DNA from 2 places in the Paenibacillus azoreducens genome. Region 1 is predicted to be linked to the other one. Evidence: a T-box and tRNA genes for the amino acid it is inferred to sense, from the RefSeq annotation. Region 1 holds a T-box; the other holds one or more tRNA genes.
The links. The T-box of region 1 lies ahead of tyrS (tyrosine--tRNA ligase). A T-box ahead of a tRNA ligase gene usually reads a tRNA of that ligase, here a tRNA-Tyr.
Positions count from the first base shown of each region.

Region 2: it encodes a tRNA-Tyr, which carries the amino acid that the T-box ahead of tyrS (tyrosine--tRNA ligase) is inferred to sense. The anticodon was not compared.

Region 1 is NZ_AP025343.1:6,165,543-6,171,675, forward strand. It holds gene tyrP (tyrosine-tyramine antiporter) at 1-439, opposite strand, end outside; gene L6442_RS27425 (protein rep) at 1,255-1,950, opposite strand; gene tyrS (tyrosine--tRNA ligase) at 1,997-3,259, opposite strand; T-box leader at 3,330-3,552, opposite strand; gene L6442_RS27435 (hypothetical protein) at 4,129-4,629, shown strand; gene L6442_RS27440 (YwbE family protein) at 4,666-4,860, opposite strand; gene L6442_RS27445 (hypothetical protein) at 4,987-5,214, shown strand; gene L6442_RS27450 (hypothetical protein) at 5,276-5,566, opposite strand.
Region 2 is NZ_AP025343.1:7,090,829-7,096,961, forward strand. It holds gene L6442_RS31745 (ABC transporter ATP-binding protein) at 503-1,627, opposite strand; gene L6442_RS31750 (PucR family transcriptional regulator) at 1,732-2,889, opposite strand; tRNA gene L6442_RS31755 (tRNA-Lys) at 3,100-3,172, opposite strand; tRNA gene L6442_RS31760 (tRNA-Tyr) at 3,179-3,264, opposite strand; tRNA gene L6442_RS31765 (tRNA-Phe) at 3,273-3,345, opposite strand; tRNA gene L6442_RS31770 (tRNA-Asp) at 3,380-3,456, opposite strand; tRNA gene L6442_RS31775 (tRNA-Thr) at 3,469-3,544, opposite strand; tRNA gene L6442_RS31780 (tRNA-Val) at 3,551-3,626, opposite strand; tRNA gene L6442_RS31785 (tRNA-Met) at 3,636-3,712, opposite strand; tRNA gene L6442_RS31790 (tRNA-Ser) at 3,743-3,834, opposite strand; rRNA gene L6442_RS31795 (23S ribosomal RNA) at 4,014-6,133, opposite strand, start outside.

The DNA of each region.
Region 1 (6,133 bases):
CAATTTTGACCATATCGAACTTCAAGTTCAATAGGGTTACGCCCCAGTAAGAAATGAGAATGACTGCAAATATAAAGAAGTTATTTGAAGATAAATGTGGAACATTAATTACATAACCGAACAGTACGCCTACAGTCGAAGCAACCATAACCATACCGAAAAACATTTGGACCCATAAGAGCCACGAGGTTACGAACCCCCATTTTTCCCCCAACGCTTTTTTAACCCAGACTTGCGGGCCACCCTCTTCAGGGAATCCCGTTGACAGTTCAGCGGACATCAATGCAATCGGAAGTGCAAACAGAATAGCTGCAACCAGCATGTAGAAAATTTGTGTCCAACCGGTAATGGCTAGCGTTGGCACGCTACGTACAGTACCGAAGAATGCCATCGTGATCCCAATTAACCCGAATAGAGTTAATTTTTTTGAATTGGCCATAAAGTCTCCCTTCTTTCTCTCTATTTATCTATCTTTCTAATGCATCCAGAATATGAATAAAACATGAATTAAAATGATTTTGGATACATTCGAAATTCTGAAAATAATATCACCTTTTCAAGGCGAAGGATGAAATGAATTTGTTAATCGATTAACTTTCACCGCAAGTATACGCCTTGTTTTTTTGTTGTGTCAATTTGGTTCAAAACCTTGTCACATAAGGTTTTTTTGGTTTTTTCCATAATCTTATTAATAAATACTTTAAAGGTTTTACTACTTCACCGATGAAGGCTTTAAATGATTTACGCTTTTATGGGTTGAAGCATTTTCAGGGAAAAGTTATGAATATTAATTTATAAAAGTGGATATTTATATATTGATGCCAGTTGATATTTTTAACTTAAAAGATGATGTATTTGATCTGCAACCACTCCTTTACGAATGAAAAAATCGGGACATGCCAGTGATTTATGGATGGGGGCACGTTAACTTTATGATGGCTTGTGCAATTACATCTTATGAGTGCACATTCTCCCAAGCTGAGGAATGAAGTGGAAGCTCGAGGATAAATTCACGAAAAAGAATAGTTATACGCGAGGAGAAATGAACGCCTTACTTGGAAGGCCCTGAAATCGCTTTTACAAAAAAAGCAATATCAATCTTGGTTTCTAGTATTTTGCAATTTGTCAAAATTCCGGTGTCGATAAAAAAAGGAAAAATAAAACAATAAAAGCCGGTTTTCAGCTGTCTTTCCAGCTTGAAAATCGGCTTTTTCGTAACAATCTTTTCACGTAAATTGTGATAAAAATCATAGATTACGAAACGGAATGGAGCGGATCATTGCCTTGTTTCCTGACTCCCGGATACCAGTGCAGCATGCTTTTGAAGGCACAGTTGGCAATATCATCATGTATGTCATATTGATTAATATTATATTCAATTTCTGGAAGCAAACGATCCGTCTCTTTTTTTAATAATCTACTATATCCAATCAGTCTGCGTGAAGCAAGTTTTGTATCATGATTTGGAATGCGATCCGGTTCATCATGAAGCTTAATTAAAAATTGTTCCATTTTGCAGGCTGCTTCCTGCTGATCGCATCTTCCATTCAGCACATTCACCTTTACGGATAATCGATTTTCAGGATCCATGTCAAGCGCTTTGTGCCAAAGAGCCAACCATTCATCATATTTGATGTAATATCTCCCCTGAAAATAACTTTTGATTGTCGGCAGTAAGATATGGATGGTCGGGTGATAGACATCTTCGTCTTTTTGGATATCCAACATCCGAAAATAACCAAGCGTTGCTTGTTTAACCCGTTTATACTTAAATAATCGGTTAAAGCCGATTAACATCCGGTCAAGTTCTTCATTAATATGTGCGTCGGCAACTTCTCTTAGCCCTAAATCAACCGTAAGCCAGTTAACCTGCTTAACCCGATTTACTTCCGATATTAAACGATGATTAAAAAATGCAAGCTGTAGCGACCGTCTCCACGAACCAAGCATCTTTAATCCTCGCCTCCATTTCTAAAAGAGAATAGCTGATAATCAGCTATTCTCCGAGTTTCACGAGGTTGTAATTCTTTTTGCCTTTACGAACGATGATAAAGCGGCCGTCGAAGGAGTTCTCGGTTGTTACGACCATATCCAGATCGGTTACCTTGTCTCCATTTAATGCAATGGCTCCATTGGTGATATCCTCACGCGCTTGACGCTTGGATGGTTCGATTCCCAAATCAACCAGCCAGTCCACGATGTTTTTGGATTCCTTGGAAGCTTGGAATGTAGGCATTTCTTTGAAGCCTTGTTCGATTTCGTCAGCTGTCAGCGCCTTGATATCGCCGCTAAACAACGCTTCGGTAATCTTCTTGGCTTGGGCCAGCGCTTCTTCGCCATGTACGAATTTCGTCATTTCTTCAGCAAGGACCCGCTGCGCTTCACGTTTATGAGGTTCGGTCTGGACCTTCACTTCGAGTGCGTCGATTTCTTCTTTCGTCAAGAACGTGAAGAATTTCAGGTATTTGATGACATCCCGGTCATCCTGGTTTGCCCAGAACTGGAAGAATTCGAAAGGAGTCGTCTTTTTCGGATCGAGCCAGATGGCGCCGCCTGCCGTTTTACCGAATTTGGTACCGTCAGCTTTCAGCATCAAAGGAATCGTCAAACCAAAGGCTTTCGCTTCTGAACCTTCTTTTTTACGAATCAAGTCCAGACCGGCTGTAATGTTGCCCCATTGATCGGCGCCGCCAATTTGCAATTGAACGTCTTCATGTTTGAACAAATGAAGGAAGTCGATCGACTGAAGAATCTGGTACGAGAACTCTGTAAAGGAAATACCCGAATCCAGACGGCTAGCTACAATATCTTTGGCAAGCATCGTATTGACGCTAAAGTTTTTACCGAAATCGCGAAGGAAATCCAAGATGGTCAGGTCCTTCGTCCAATCGTAGTTGTTCACCATGCGAAGACCTGTATCTCCTTCATTAAGAAACAGTTTCTTCATTTGTGCTGTCAGTGCATCCACATTCTTTTGCACTTGGTCCATGGTTTGCAGAGTACGTTCTGATGTACGTCCGCTTGGATCACCGATGGTGCCGGTTGCCCCGCCAATCAGGATTACCGGGCGATGTCCGGCCATCTGGAATCTTTTCAACATCATAAATGGAATCAAGTGGCCAATATGCATGCTGTCACCGGTTGGGTCAACTCCACAGTACAATGAAATCGACTTCTCGGAAGTAAGTTTACGTAGTCCTTCTGCATCTGTTTGTTGGTTAATCGCGCCGCGCCATTCGAGCTCGTCGATAATGTTCATCATTGTAGTTCATCTCCTCGGTGAATTTATGATTTAAAAACAAAAAAATCGTCTCCTTGTCTATTCTAGACATAGGGACGATTTATTAACCGTGTTACCACCCAAATTGCATTAACGGCGCTGCAGCCGCCATTAACACCACTCTCGGCAATGATATCGATTGCCAATCCGCTTAGCGTTACCTAAGATCCTCCAGAGTGTACTTCGCAATGTTTGTGTGTACCGGGTCTCATCAACCCCCGGCTTTCTGAAACAGTGACAAAATCGCTACTGCGCTCCTTCATTGTGCCATCCAATATTAGATTAATGCCATCATAGTGCGTATAAAATCCTTTGTCAACATTTAAAAAATAAATTATTTCATCGCCGTGTAACCTTCATATGATGAACAAAGGAGTTCGATTGCATACATTTCATTCGTTTTGCGGCATCATTGCCGCGAATCACGCTGTTGCAAATCCCACTGTGCAGCATTGAAATTAAAGTCTTAAAATTCAGTAAATATTCATCTTGCTTGGTGTTCCATAGTAATGTGTATTCAAGCTCCTTTTTATACATTTCATTAAACAAAAGAGTGTAAACACCATGAATCTTCTTGGATTTCCCTTGGCACAGCGAGCATCGGCGCGTTTCTTTTTTCAAAAACCCTTTCGTTCCCTCTACGCTTACAATTCTTCAAGGCAGCCTTGGCAGAAGTGAAAGAAAATTGGAATGCAGGAATGCGTACGCTTATACAAATGCACTTTAGTGCATGTTTATTATTCCGCTTTTAAAAGCTGCTATAACTTACAAATTCAAAAATAACCCCTTATTTTTCCATAAGCCTTTCTGTATACTTATATCAAAATAAGAATGGAGGATGCAATGAAATGTTGAAGAAAATGGCAGCAAGAACTGTGTTCATCAGCCTGTTTATTTTATTTGCGAGCGGCTGTTCAGAGTCTAACAGGACCGATCACATTGCCCAAAATGAAAAGCGGCCAGACTTAAAAGAACAACAAGTCTCATTCAATACATCGCTAAACAGCCAAAAAACAAACGTGATTTCTACCGATCTGGGTTCCATACTATACGGAAAAGACGATAATACGCTTCATATTCTCTTCAATTTAAATTTGCCGAGATGGGACAAAGTGAACATCACTTTGTCCAATAAACAATCGGAAATAGGTGCTTATCTTGGGAAGGGAAATATTTTATTGAGCTTAGGGGAAGTAAAAGATGAAACGACTTTAGTTCCTGTAAATCACGGACTGCGTGCTTGGGCACAGTTTCCGGTCCGGTTTCTAAACGATGGAAATCAGATGGTCATTAAAATGATCGACAGCGAAAGCAATGATGTTATTTTACAGGAAACGTTAGATTTCTAGGGGGAATTAATGAGAATCAGAACTGCGCTGGCGCAGTTAAAGAATGGCCTGTACACGCCCCACAGTACCGTCGGTAAGCCTTACCTTAATGCCTCGCGGATGATTGGGCGAATTCGTCAGCAGTTTCCCGACCACGCCCTGCGTACGTTTGCCTGTGCGCTGGTCTTCTTTCTTTACGATTTCTACGGTCATTCCCGGCTTGATATTCGCCCGGATCATATGTGGTTCCATACCCTTTCACGATCCTCTCTGTCTCTTATCAATCTGCATAGTATGTCCTTTCATCATAGCACAAATGCAAAACGAATTTTCGTTCAGGTATAATAGAAGCAAAACGAATTGTGGAGGCTTCATGGAATGGAAGAAGAACAAAAGCAACAGGCCCTACCGGCTGAAGATGAACAAGGCAATTTCAAGCTGCTCGACGTTGAGCGTATCCTTTCGATCACGTCAGAGATCGAAGGCGATGAAGACAGCGCCGCGATTTTCCATTACGAGGACGGTAAAACGTATAAATACGTTCACAGCGAAAAAGCCATGAAGCAGTTCGGTGAATGGATTCAAAAAGGAAACAAACAGATTTAAACTTGGGACATATCAAGGCTGCCATTGGGCAGCCTTTTTACCTTTTATTTAGCAGACGGGATCATGCTCTAACCAACTCCACGCGCCCAGCGTTACTATATAAAACAGGATTATTATGAGATATGGAAATTTCGCAATAGTCACCAGTATAGTCATAAATAAGTTCCTCCCCTAAGGGACTTTCTGCTACCTCATAACCTTCAGGTAAAACATATTCAACGCCCTCGTCACAATCTACAAAATCATAATGACAATACCACATAGAGAAACCGCGTTTTACCTTCCAACCACTATCCGCCTGTAAATTTTCCCATTTATAAAGCTTGACGGTTTTCGTATTATCCCCCTCCAATTTGAGTTACCGCATTTCTAATATAAATATACGATAAGCATTACGAAGACCTCGCTTGAGGACTGAGTCTCCTTGCCTAATACGATGAATAGAGGCTTTTCAAAAGTTCGCTGAACTCTTATGAGAAGCCTCTAATTATCCAACCTTATGTAGGGAAAATGTGGGGAAATGGCTTTCCCCACATTCAATAACCCTTATAAATCAAGGCTTCGCAGCCCGTATTACATCATGCCGCCCATATATCATTCCGTTTCGTGAGCTTTCACAATAATTCGGTTTCTCATTAATATAAGGTTTTTTAATGTTTCAGTCATTACTAAATACCGTTTGGATTCGTACATCACCAGTTTCCCGCATAATTGGATATTTGTCTCCATACAACTTTAGCACAGTTTCTTTGCTGTCTCCACTCTTTAATCCTCTTTTCAAAACCAATTATAGACCCTTGACTTACCCCCAAATAATTGAAATCAATGAAAACAACATCCAATTCTAGTAAATTAGGCTCATATTAATTTCGATAAATCTGGTAAATTAGACTTATATCGATTCCAGTAAATGGATTGA
Region 2 (6,133 bases), 930 kb from region 1:
CGATCGAAGTAGGTTCATAGAGGAAGGGATGCATTTTATCCGCGATTTTTGCTTGTCATGTCAAAATGCGGGTTGCCATAGTTTCTACGCAGATTAAAAGCATAAGAAAAACGTCTATTGACGTACTATCACAGCAGACAGAACACCTTTAGCTGTAGTTTTTCTTGCGATATCAGGATGCGTTTTCCTCGAAGTTATACTTTTTGATATCTTAAGAAAAACGTCTATTGACGTACTATCACAGCAGACAGAACACCTTTAGCTGTAGTTTTTCTTGCGATATCAGGATGCGTTTCCCCCCGAAGTTATACTTTCTGATATCTTAAGAAAAACGTCTATTGACGTACTATCACAGCAGACAGAACACCTTTAGCTGTAATTTTTCTTGCGATATCAGGATGCGTTTCCCCCGAAGTTATACTTTCTGATATCTTAAAATAACCCCATAATCTTCAAAAAAGCCGCCCTTATGGGCGGCTTGATTTCAGGCATACCGCCTGGATTAGTCCGTCAACAATACATTCAATTCAGACTCTTTATCGAAGATATGAATTTTGTTCATATCGACCGCAAGGCGAACGCTGCTGCCTTCACGAGTATTGGAGCGTCCATCTACACGGGCGATAACTGTGTCGCTGCCAACGCCGCTCAGGTAGAGGAGCATTTCATGGCCTAGGTTTTCAGTTACATCTACATGGGAAGTAAAGATCGTGTTTGGAGAAGCTTCCATGAAGACAGGCTCTTCGTGGATATCTTCCGGACGTACGCCCATGATCACTTCTTTGCCGATATATCCTTTGCTTTTCAAAAGTTGTGCTTTGCCGCCTGGAACTTCAACGTCCAGTCCCTCGGAACGGAAACGTACAGAACCGTTGGACTCGGAAAGGGTACCTGCAATGAAGTTCATCGTAGGGGAACCGATAAAGCCGGCAACAAACAGGTTTCTAGGGCTGTTGTAAAGCTCTTCCGGAGAAGCAGCTTGTTGAATGATGCCGTCATGCATAACGACGATCCGATCACCCATGGTCATGGCTTCTGTTTGGTCATGTGTTACGTAGATGCAAGTCGTTTCAAGACGTTTAACCAATTTCGTGATCTCAGCGCGCATCTGACCGCGGAGTTTAGCATCCAAGTTGGAAAGCGGTTCGTCCATCAGGAAGACTTGAGGATCACGCACGATAGCGCGGCCCAAGGCAACACGTTGACGCTGACCACCGGAAAGTGCTTTCGGCTTACGGTCGAGCAAATGCTCGATATCGAGGATTTTGGCTGCTTCACGAACGCGTTTGTCAATTTCGTCTTTCTTTACTTTACGCAGTTTCAGACCAAATGCCATGTTTTGATATACGTTCATGTGTGGATACAAAGCGTAAGACTGGAATACCATCGCGATATCGCGGTCTTTAGGAGCGACGTCGTTCACGACGCGGTCACCAATGTAAAGTTTGCCCTCGGAGATCTCTTCCAGACCTGCGATCATACGGAGAGTCGTAGATTTACCGCAACCGGAAGGTCCTACCAGAACCAAAAATTCTTTGTCTTGAATGTCAAGGCTGATATCCTTAACCGTTGCTTTGTCGGAACCCGGATATTTTTTGAAAATATGCTCTAAACGTACACCTGCCATGAGATTTGCCCCCTTAAGTGCATATTATGAAATCGAATACATTTTTATAGTACTATAATAACTAACATATTAAAGACTGGCTATACACAAACTGCACAAAAAACCTATTTTCTTTTCGTTACTTTATACAATAACATGGCGAGCTTCACCAAAACCGCGTCACCAAAGCTTCTGACGTCCAGTCCGGTCTCCTGTTTGATTTTATCCAGACGGTATAAAAGTGTGTTTCTGTGAATATATAATCGTTTGGCCGTCTCGCTGACATTGCAATCGAGCTGAAAAAACGTTTCAAGCGTAGACAAAGTCTCATTGTCTGAAAATAACGCTCCGCAGTCTCCCGCCTGCTCCAAAAACAATTTGCGCTGGTCCAGCGGAATGCCGTAAATCAACTGTTCCAGCAGGAGCTCCCACGGAAAATGGACATGCTCCGCAACATGAAAGGTTCTGCCAAGAAAGATCGTCTTTCTAAGGAGGCTAACCGCAGAAGGAAGGGACTTCACCGGTAAAATAGAAGGCGCTACCGCCAAGTGAAAGGTACCGACCCATTCGTTAGCGATCAGCTCGTATAGCCCCAGGCAGAATGCTGACAGCATGTCGGTCTCCGATTCAGAACTATCATCGTCCTTTTCCTCGCCTGTACCAACGACCAGCTCCTTCCTGGCCAGTACAAGCCACTCATAACTCCGTAAAGGTACAAGTACCACATCCCCATCAAAATAGCTCCTTAACAGCTTTTTCAATTGGGTACGGCTGACATCGGCAGCATAGGCGCTTTCACATGTCAGCAAAAACGGTATCATCTCACCGGTCAACCGCCGCTTTAAATCCAGATCATCCGGAATTTCACTATCTCCCCGTTCCTGGTCCAACTGGTCTACGATCCAGGCTCCGAAACGGAGAATTTCGCTTTCCTCTTCAACCCCTACTGGAAGGGATTCATTGTCCTGAGGTTTAACTTGGGCAACCAATAGCTCGATCAGCTGCATGACCTCTATGCTGATTTCGCCCGCAGGAGCTTCCAGCGCGTAGACATGCCCTCCCTTCATATATAGGGGATACCAGATGCGGTCATCCACTACGACTGAAGCTTTCAGCTTGCAGTTAGAGCCATGACTTTGATCCATATCTCTGCCTTTCGATGACTCATGACACTCGGCTTGATCAAATACGATTTCGGACTGCTGTTTGGTCAACTGCTTAATGCGCAAAGGCGCTCCGACGATTTGCTCCAACTTGATACGTAATGTCTCCATCTCCACCATCGATGTCATCCACCACTTTGCCGTTTTTGTATATTATTTTATCATATCGCACGTCAAATTCCGAAAATCACTGATATTGCCTTTTTATCTTCACTCCGGGTCCAATACCTACTATCAACGATTCATTTTTCTGTATAAAAGGTCCAGCGGTTAACACTTTCCTATATCATAACAAAAAGACCATCAACCGTAACGGTTAATGGTCTTGGATGAGCCATGAAGGACTCGAACCTTCGACACCCTGATTAAAAGTCAGGTGCTCTACCAACTGAGCTAATGGCTCTTATACTGGTGGAGGCTGATGGATTCGAACCACCGAACTCGTACGAGAACAGATTTACAGTCTGCTGCGTTTGGCCACTTCGCTAAGCCTCCATATAAGGTGGCTCGGGACGGAATCGAACCGCCGACACGAGGATTTTCAGTCCTCTGCTCTACCGACTGAGCTACCGAGCCTTATAAGATAAAACGATGAAACTACTGAAATGAATGGCGGAACCGACGGGATTCGAACCCGCGATCTCCTGCGTGACAGGCAGGCATGTTAGGCCTCTACACCACGGTTCCGCATTATTCAGATGGTGCCGGCGAGAGGACTTGAACCCCCAACCTACTGATTACAAGTCAGTTGCTCTACCAATTGAGCTACACCGGCATATGATGGTGGAGGCTGAGGGGATCGAACCCCCGACCCTCTGCTTGTAAGGCAGATGCTCTCCCAGCTGAGCTAAGCCTCCGAAATGTTATGGTAGCGGCGGAGGGGATCGAACCCCCGACCTCACGGGTATGAACCGTACGCTCTAGCCAGCTGAGCTACGCCGCCATATTTATTATATCTTACGCAGTATACAGATGGCGGAGAGAGAGGGATTCGAACCCTCGCACCGCTTACGCAGTCTAACCCCTTAGCAGAGGGTCCCCTTATAGCCACTTGGGTATCTCTCCAAGCATATCGCTGTATACACTAAGACATTATATTCAAGTGATTTGATCACCTGAAAACTAGATACGAAACGTTTTGCGTTTTAATTCTCCGTAGCATTTCCCGGTTTTAAATCCCGGGTCCCCCGAAAAGTAATCGGAATTATCCGCGAAGCATACGCTTCACTTTTTGGGGTATTTTTTAGGATAAGCCCTCGACCGATTAGTATTGGTCAGCTCCATGCATTGCTGCACTTCCACCTCCAACCTATCTACCTCGTCGTCTTCAAGGGGTCTTACTAGTTGGGAAATCTCATCTTGAGGGGGGCTTCACGCTTAGATGCTTTCAGCGCTTATCCCTTCCGTACGTAGCTACCCAGCCATGCTCCTGGCGGAACAACTGGTGCACCAGCGGTACGTCCATCCCGGTCCTCTCGTACTAAGGACAGCTCCTCTCAAATTTCCTACGCCCACGACAGATAGGGACCGAACTGTCTCACGACGTTCTGAACCCAGCTCGCGTACCGCTTTAATGGGCGAACAGCCCAACCCTTGGGACCTACTTCAGCCCCAGGATGCGATGAGCCGACATCGAGGTGCCAAACCTCCCCGTCGATGTGGACTCTTGGGGGAGATAAGCCTGTTATCCCCAGGGTAGCTTTTATCCGTTGAGCGATGGCCCTTCCATGCGGTACCACCGGATCACTAAGCCCGACTTTCGTCCCTGCTCGACTTGTAGGTCTCGCAGTCAAGCTCCCTTCTGCCTTTGCACTCTTCGAATGATTTCCAACCATTCTGAGGGAACCTTGGGGCGCCTCCGTTACTCTTTAGGAGGCGACCGCCCCAGTCAAACTGCCCACCTGACACTGTCCCCGCACCGGATCACGGTACCAGGTTAGAACCTAGATACGATCAGGGTGGTATCCCAACGGCGCCTCCACCTAAGCTGGCGCTCAGGCTTCAAAGGCTCCCACCTATCCTGTACAGATCGTACCCAAATCCAATATCAAGCTGCAGTAAAGCTCCATGGGGTCTTTCCGTCTTGTCGCGGGTAACCTGCATCTTCACAGGTATTAAAATTTCACCGGATCTCTCGTTGAGACAGCGCCCAAGTCGTTACGCCATTCGTGCGGGTCAGAATTTACCTGACAAGGAATTTCGCTACCTTAGGACCGTTATAGTTACGGCCGCCGTTTACTGGGGCTTCGGTTCACAGCTTCGGATTACTCCTAACCGCTCCCCTTAACCTTCCAGCACCGGGCAGGCGTCAGCCCGTATACTTCGCCTTACGGCTTCGCACAGACCTGTGTTTTTGCTAAACAGTCGCTTGGGCCTTTTCACTGCGGCCCCCTCGTGCTATTCACACTACCGGGGCACCCCTTCTCCCGAAGTTACGGGGTCATTTTGCCGAGTTCCTTAACGAGAGTTCTTCCGCGCGCCTTAGAATTCTCTTCTCGCCTACCTGTGTCGGTTTGCGGTACGGGCACCTTCACCTGGCTAGAGGCTTTTCTTGGCAGTGTGAGATCATGACCTTCGGTACTGTAATTTTCCCTCCCCATCACAGCCCAGCCTTATCGATGTGCGGATTTGCCTACACATCAGCCTCACTGCTTGGACGAGCATCCATCAGCTCGCGTCACTACCCTCCTGCGTCACCCCATCGCTCGTAGCGGTTTACGGTGGTACAGGAATTTCAACCTGTTGTCCTTCGACTACGCCTTTCGGCCTCGCCTTAGGTCCCGACTTACCCTGAGCGGACGAGCCTTCCTCAGGAAACCTTGGGCTTTCGGCGGATCAGATTCTCACTGATCTTTTCGTTACTCATACCGGCATTCTCACTTGTATACGCTCCAGCGCTCCTTACGGTACACCTTCAACGCTGCATACAACGCTCCCCTACCCCTGATACTTGCGTATCAAGCCATAGCTTCGGTGGTGTGTTTAGCCCCGTTACATTTTCGGCGCAGAGTCACTCGACCAGTGAGCTATTACGCACTCTTTAAATGGTGGCTGCTTCTAAGCCAACATCCTGGTTGTCTGTGCAACTCCACATCCTTTCCCACTTAACACACACTTGGGGACCTTAGCTGATGGTCTGGGCTGTTTCCCTTTTGACAATGGATCTTAGCACTCACTGTCTGACTCCCGGAACTAAGTCTATGGCATTCGGAGTTTGACTGAGCTTGGTAACCCTTGCGGGCCCCGCACCCAATCAGTGCTCTACCTCCACGACTCTTCTTTCCGAGGCTAGCCCTAAAGCTATTTCGGGGAGAACCAGCTATCTCCGAGTTCGATTGGAATTTCTCCGCTACCCCCACCTCAT